Regions from separate parts of the Chryseobacterium sp. T16E-39 genome, predicted to be linked through region 1. Evidence: riboswitches for the same ligand, from Rfam matches in the RefSeq annotation. Region 1 holds a riboswitch; each other region holds the start of a gene.

The links. Region 1 has a riboswitch for S-adenosylmethionine ahead of CEY12_RS17045 (alpha/beta fold hydrolase). Riboswitches for the same ligand answer to the same signal wherever they lie in the genome.
Region 2: another riboswitch for S-adenosylmethionine. It lies ahead of CEY12_RS13080 (TonB-dependent receptor plug domain-containing protein); the one in region 1 lies ahead of CEY12_RS17045 (alpha/beta fold hydrolase).
Region 3: another riboswitch for S-adenosylmethionine. It lies ahead of CEY12_RS16255 (SusC/RagA family TonB-linked outer membrane protein); the one in region 1 lies ahead of CEY12_RS17045 (alpha/beta fold hydrolase).

What each region holds. Positions count from the first base shown of each region.
Region 1 covers NZ_CP022282.1:3,751,994-3,754,265, reverse strand. The annotation lists gene CEY12_RS17050 (ACT domain-containing protein) at 1-539, opposite strand, end outside; gene CEY12_RS17045 (alpha/beta fold hydrolase) at 567-1,541, opposite strand; SAM riboswitch class I at 1,606-1,714, opposite strand; gene CEY12_RS17040 (MGH1-like glycoside hydrolase domain-containing protein) at 1,904-2,272, shown strand, end outside.
Region 2 covers NZ_CP022282.1:2,910,005-2,912,276, forward strand. The annotation lists gene CEY12_RS13080 (TonB-dependent receptor plug domain-containing protein) at 1-1,300, opposite strand, end outside; SAM-I-IV-variant riboswitch at 1,606-1,706, opposite strand; gene CEY12_RS13085 (outer membrane beta-barrel family protein) at 1,906-2,272, shown strand, end outside.
Region 3 covers NZ_CP022282.1:3,589,617-3,591,888, forward strand. The annotation lists gene pckA (phosphoenolpyruvate carboxykinase (ATP)) at 1-191, shown strand, start outside; gene CEY12_RS16250 (type II 3-dehydroquinate dehydratase) at 258-662, opposite strand; SAM riboswitch class I at 906-1,002, shown strand; gene CEY12_RS16255 (SusC/RagA family TonB-linked outer membrane protein) at 1,088-2,272, shown strand, end outside.

The sequences.
Region 1 (2,272 bases):
TCTGAAGATTCCAGCACCTGATCAATTAAGGTTCTCCCTACATTTCCATGACCAATAATTGCTAAATGAACTGTTTTAGGTTTTTTCGATATTTCAGATTCAATGATGTTTTTAGTTTTCTCATCCTGTGATGAAGTAACGACTATATTCACTCTTTTTTCGCTTGCAATTTGATTGAGTAGTAAAGGAAAAACATTATTCCTGGCCAGTTCAGTCAATAACTTATTAAAGTCTTCCACTACAAATCCTAAAACAGAAACGTTATTAATACTATATATCTGGGATACTTTTCCAGACTTTCTTTCTGATTCAAATTCGTCTATAAGGCAATTCACTGCGTTTTCAGAATCATTTTCGTGAACTAAAATGGATATCCCGTTTTCTATGGCCTGTTGTGAAATGACCCCAACGCTAATTCGTGCTAAAGTAAGTGCTTTAAATATTCTTCCATCGATTCCGATTTCTCCTAAGAAATCCTCTCCTTCAAATTTGATGATTGATCTATTTTTTAAAAATTTTATTTCGTTAACATTTTTCATCTGTACATTCTTTATTATTTAGTATTGTTACAAAAAGCTTCGAGTTTGCTCAATTTCTTTCTGTGACAAAATGGTTTTAATGATATTATTTAATTGTTTATATTCCATTAGGAAGGCGTCATGCCCATGAACTGAGGTGATCTCGTGATAAGAAACATTCTCTTTTTTACCTTTCAGTTTTTCAAAACAAGCCTTGATTTCTGAAGCAGGAAAGAATAGATCTGTATCAACGGAGATCATGTGCATTCGTGCCTGGATACCTTCCAACATTTCTTCATCTGCGTTAATATTCATCAACAAATGGTTCATCAGCTTGTAGGATTTCAGACTAAATCTTTCATTAAGTGCATTTCCATGATACTCAAGCCAATCTTCTGATTCCAGTTTTTGCTTTTCGGTATTGTATTTATTTTGAAATCTATTGTTTAAAGATTGTGGCGTCCTGTAGCATAACATGGCATGAATTCTTGCTTTTTGAAGCGGTTCATCATTTCCATTCAATAAAAACTTCTGAACGAGACACTGTGCATGCAGCCAATCGTGTGTTTTGAAATCGCAGGCAATTGGAATAAAGATTTCAGCGAGCTGTTGATTTTTAACAAGCATTTCCCATCCTATTCCTCCTCCAAGAGAACCTCCAATGATAGCATATAGTTTTTTGATATTCAGAGATTCCAGACCTTTTAAAAATATATTGGCTATGTCTGAAGGGGTAAAATCTTCGTATCCTTCAATTAAAAAATCATCAAACCCATTTCCGGGAATATTGAAACACAGAATTGTATACATACTGATATCAATCACCTGCCCATCTCCTACCAATTGTTTCCACCAACCATTTTCCCCTGAAATATTAGAGTTCCCTGTAAGGGCATGATTAATTAAAATAACGGGTGCAGTAAACAGGTCTTTCCCGAAGATCTGATAGCTCAACGGGATATGATATTCCTTTCCGGAATTTGTTTGATAAGAAAGATTAATATGTTTTAGTTCTGTTTCCAATTCTATTATATATTATTTATAATACAATTGAAAATGCCATGAGAAATGGCTGAAGAACTTCAGTAAGTTATCTGTCCAAAAATTAATTCGGTAGAACGTAGCACCTTCTTCGCTTGCGCAAAGGGTTGCTAAGGTTTCATAGGGTCTAATCCCTCAACCTTTCTTGATAACATTTTCAATATGTGAATGATCGAATGGTGCAAAGATATAATATTTTATTTAAAATTTTAAACAAAAAAATAATTTATTCTCAAAAACACCGTAATCATTAGAGTTACAGGGATATGTTAATAATTATTCAGATAGAAAAAATTGGAATTATTTTTCAAAAAAATTACCTTCGTAGTGAAAAATGATGAATTATGTCTGCAGAAAAACAAAGATTACAAGATACAAAATGGAAAAATTGGGGGCCCTATGTAAGCAATAGGCAGTGGGGAAATGTTCGCGAAGATTACAGTCCCAATGGCAATGCCTGGAATTTCACCAACCATGATAAAGCAGAAAGCTACGCTTACCGTTGGGGAGAAGAAGGAATAGCTGGAATATCAGATGCTAAACAGCTTTTTTGTTTTGCTCTTTCATTTTGGAACGGAAAGGATAAAATGATCAAAGAACGTTTTTTCGGATTGAGCAACCCTCAGGGTAATCATGGCGAAGACATTAAAGAGATCTTTTATTATCTGGATAATACCCCTACCCATAGTTATATGAAGATGGTATACAAATAT
Region 2 (2,272 bases), 840 kb from region 1:
CAAAATCAAATGTATTCTTACCAAAAGTATTACTCAAATCTATATTCCAATCATTCCATTTCCCTTTAATACCCGCCGCATAAGAATAGTCATTGATCGTAGATTCGATCTGAGGCAAATATCCGTTGGGAGTAATAAAATTGACATTTCTCTCTGTATTGGGTAAACGGTAAAAGCCTCCTGCATTTCCCGATCTATAGCTATACCCACCAAAAGAATAAATTTTCCAATCATCATTAATAGGAAGTTCCGAATTGTAATAGATTTGTGCTGATTGAAGTTTAGACTGTCCTGCTCTAATACTGAAATCTTTTCGTTCCAACCCTCTATAAGCAAGTTCACTATTAGTGACATCTCCGCTTAGTAACCCCTGTAATGTTGAAATGCTATTTGCGTTCGAAATGTCACTTTGCAACTGGGATGAAAAATAATTTACTTTTGTTGCATACTGCTTGATTGTATTAATAATCTGCTGGCTATTTGGAGTATTATTTATATTCTTATACAATCCATCTATATCTACTCCATCTTGTGCTGCCCTGTAATTGATCGCATTATAGGCATTATAAATATCTCCGTTTCTCACACCAGCCCTCGAGTAAGGATCGCGAAATTGTGTAGAGGTGGTGATATTAAAAAACCCCTGTTTTCCTAATTTAAAGCCATAATTAAGGTCTAATGAAATGGTTTCTCCATCCAGTCCACCAGAAAAATTATTTGTAACCGGTGAGGCATATCCTCCTAGAAATAGCTGACCTGAAAATCCCAGCCTCTTTTTAAGCCCTAAATTCACTACTCCGGCAATCGCGTCAGATCCATATTGTGCTGAAGCTCCATCTCTTAAAACTTCAATTTTATCTAAAGCAAACGTAGGAATGGCATTAAGGTCTGTTCCTACAGAGCCTCTTCCCGGAGTAAGCGTTACATTGATCAGTGAAGACTGATGTCTCCTTTTTCCATTCAGCAAAACTAAAACCTGGTCAGGACCTAATCCCCTTAATTGGGCAGGGTCTACAAAGTCTGTCCCATCATTTACAGTATGTGATGTCGAAGAAAAAGAAGGGACAATATAATTAAGTGCCTGACTAATATTATTGACAGGACTTTGTTTCAGTATTTTTGAGATATTGATGACATCCACAGGAACCGGAGTATCTGTTAATGATCTACCGGATCCTCTTGATCCCAACAGAACAACCTCATCTATTTTTTTAGATTTTATAGTATCTGACTGTGCATAGTAGAATGTCGAAATAAGTGTTGCTGAAGTGATAATACTTCTATGTTTGAAATTGCGCATGTGTTTTATTTTAAATTTTTGTATTAATAATTAGCTGCTTAAAACTTTTAAGCAATAGAAATCCCCTAACCCAGACATTCGAGGTTAAAAAAAGGAAAACGATAAACGGTTTTATTAGTTAAAAGAAACTGGAAGCTAAGAACAGCAACACATACACATCACGTAATGGCATGAGTAATTATAAGAATAACGAAGCCTTGCCTCAGTATTCGAAAGACAAAAAGTCAAATTCATTGTGGTGTCATTTCCCGTGTTCTTAAACATTGATTTTTACTTTAAAACAAAAATTATAAGATGGGAAGAAATAGAAAAACATTTTTTCCGGAGCTGAGCCGGCTTATCTATTTTAGCACCTTGCTTGTTTTTGCAGGTTGCTATCCCATCTATGAGATTCTTGATAATTATGGGGCAAAGATATAACTATTTTACAAATAAAAAAATAATTCGGAAAAAAATTACATTAATCGCAAAAACTCATCTAGAATAAATTTCAGATAATTTCAATGATTTATAGCTATTCAACGGAATATAGTAGGTCTTAAAAAAATTTATTTGTAACAATTTTTTGTTTTAGCCGTCTAACTGAATAGTAGTAAAAAAACATTATGAAAAAAATTGTATTCGTTTTATCTCTTCTGGGTATCGTAGCTATACATGCCCAGGAAAAGACCAATAACCCCGTAAAGGAAAAGCAGATTGAAGAGGTCGTAATGACCAAAACTAAAAAAGCCGTTGAACAAAAAGCCGACCGGACTATTTTTGATTTTTCTGAGCAACCGCAATTGAATAACGGGAATGTTTTAGAAGGAATCAAAAAACTTCCGGGACTCGTATCGACCGACATTGCAGGAATGATGTATCAGGGTAAAATCCTTGATGTTTACCTTAACGGACGTCCCTTAAATATTACATCTAATGAACTCAATTCCTTTTTGGAAGGGATGCCGGCTAATTCTGTAGATAGAATTGAAG
Region 3 (2,272 bases), 160 kb from region 1:
CAACAGCATTGCCTAATGTTTCTGAAGGTATTCTGGATCCGAGAAATACATATGATAATGCTTCTGAATGGGAGGAAAAAGCGAAAGATCTGGCTTCAAGATATATCAAAAACTTTGAACAGTATTGTAATACTGAGGAGGGAAAGAAGCTTATTGCTTCAGGACCTCAACTACAAGGACAGACGATATAAGCATAAAATTAAAAGCCTCATCACTGATGAGGCTTTTTTTTCTTTATATTTTTAATTTGAGTGAAATTAAAAACTCAATAATGCTAATCTGTATCCCTGTAAACCAAAGCCCGATAATATGGCATCGGTATAGGCTGCGGTTACAGATTTTTGACGAAATTCTTCTCTTTTATAAATATTGCTGATATGTACTTCAATTTTTGGCTTCTGGATATTTTTTAAACAATCAGCTATTGCATAAGAATAGTGGGTAAAAGCCCCTGGGTTAATTATTACAGCATCAAAATCGTCTTTCTGAAGTCTATTGATCAGCTCCCCTTCAATATTAGACTGGTAATAGCTTAATTTATAAGAAGGAAATTCCGACTTTAATTTTTCTAAATACTCCTCCATTGAAATGGTGCCATAAATTTCAGGCTCTCTTGTGCCTAACAAATTAAGATTTGGGCCGTTTACAATTAAAATTTTCATGACATAAAATTAAAAAGTTTTTTTGATTAGCTGTTAAATTTCTCCCTTTATTTAAACTGCGACTACTTCATTTCTTTCAATGATATTTCTCATGTTTTATGATCTAATGTTTTTTGTAAGGCTTTGTTTATATGCTTTTTATGTAAAAATTAAGTTAATTTTTCTAAAATTAAAACAAAAATTTCGAATAGTCTACTTGTTTTGTGGACTATTTGTTTTTAGATTTGCATCCATATTTCGATCGGCTTATAAAGAAAGATGGAGGGAACTGACCCTGTGAAGTCTTAACAACCTGCCTGGGGCAAGGTGTTACATTCAGCCTTTTTAGGAAAGATAAGCAATAGGTTGTCAAATGTATTGATGCCCTTTGCTGTATTTCAACGAAGGGTGATTTTTTTTAATATATTTGATAAACAAAATTGATTATGAATAGTAAAAAATTATTTAATGCAAAAGTTTTGATTCCACCAAGCGCTTTATTCTTCTTGGGAATAATAAGTATTAATGGGCAGGAATTAAAACAAAAAAAAGATACACTTCGCGAGAAAGATATTGACGAAGTTGTAGTAGTAGCTTACGGGAAGGCTAAAAGAACGAGTTACACAGGTTCTGTCGCGACGATCTCAAGTGAAAAAATCAATAACAGACCCGTCACTAACATTACAAAAGCATTAGAAGGCCAGGTCGCAGGTCTCCGGGCAGTAAGCGCTTCCGGACAACCCGGAGCTACGGCAACCATCCGTATCAGAGGGATTGGATCAATCAGTGCATCAAGTAATCCTTTATTTGTGGTAGATGGAATTCCTTTTGATGGAAATATTAATTCTATCAGTCCTAATGATATTGAATCTATCAGCGTTTTAAAAGATGCTACAGCCAGCTCTTTGTACGGATCAAGAGGAGCCAATGGGGTAATCATCGTTACTACAAAATCCGGAAAAAAAGGAGAACCGCGTGTGAATTTTAATATCAGTCAGGGGTTTTCAGGGCGGGCCGTAAAAGATTATGAGCAGGTAAATACAGATCAGTACTTTCAACTGTATTGGGAGGCTTTAAGGAATGGATATAGATCCAGTCAGATATCTTCTCAACAGGCTGCCCAGATGGCAACCAACAATTTGGTGAACGAGTTGGGAATTAATCCGTATGGACAAAATTATGTCAACCCTGTTGGAACTGACGGAAAGCTTTTACCGGGAGCAAAAGCTTTATGGAATGACGACTGGAGAGATATTCTTCAAAGGGTTGCTTCCAGAAACCAGGTAGATCTGGATTTTAGTGGAGGAAATGAGAAAGGAAATTACTTCTTTTCCCTGGGTTATCTGGATGATAAAGGAATTGCTATAGGTTCTGGTTTCAAAAAGTACAGTACCCGATTGAAAATTAATAATGAAGTCAAAAAATGGTTGACCATTGGTGCTAATTTAAGCTACACAAACAGTCTTCAGGAAGCTCCGCCTTCTTCGGACTCAAGAACAGATAATATTATTAATGCAGCGAGGGTAATTCCTTCTTTTTATCCTTATTATGAGCGAAACCCAGATGGAAGCTATCATCTTGATGCCAATGGGAACTATATTTATGATTTTGGAAAATACAGACCAACAGCT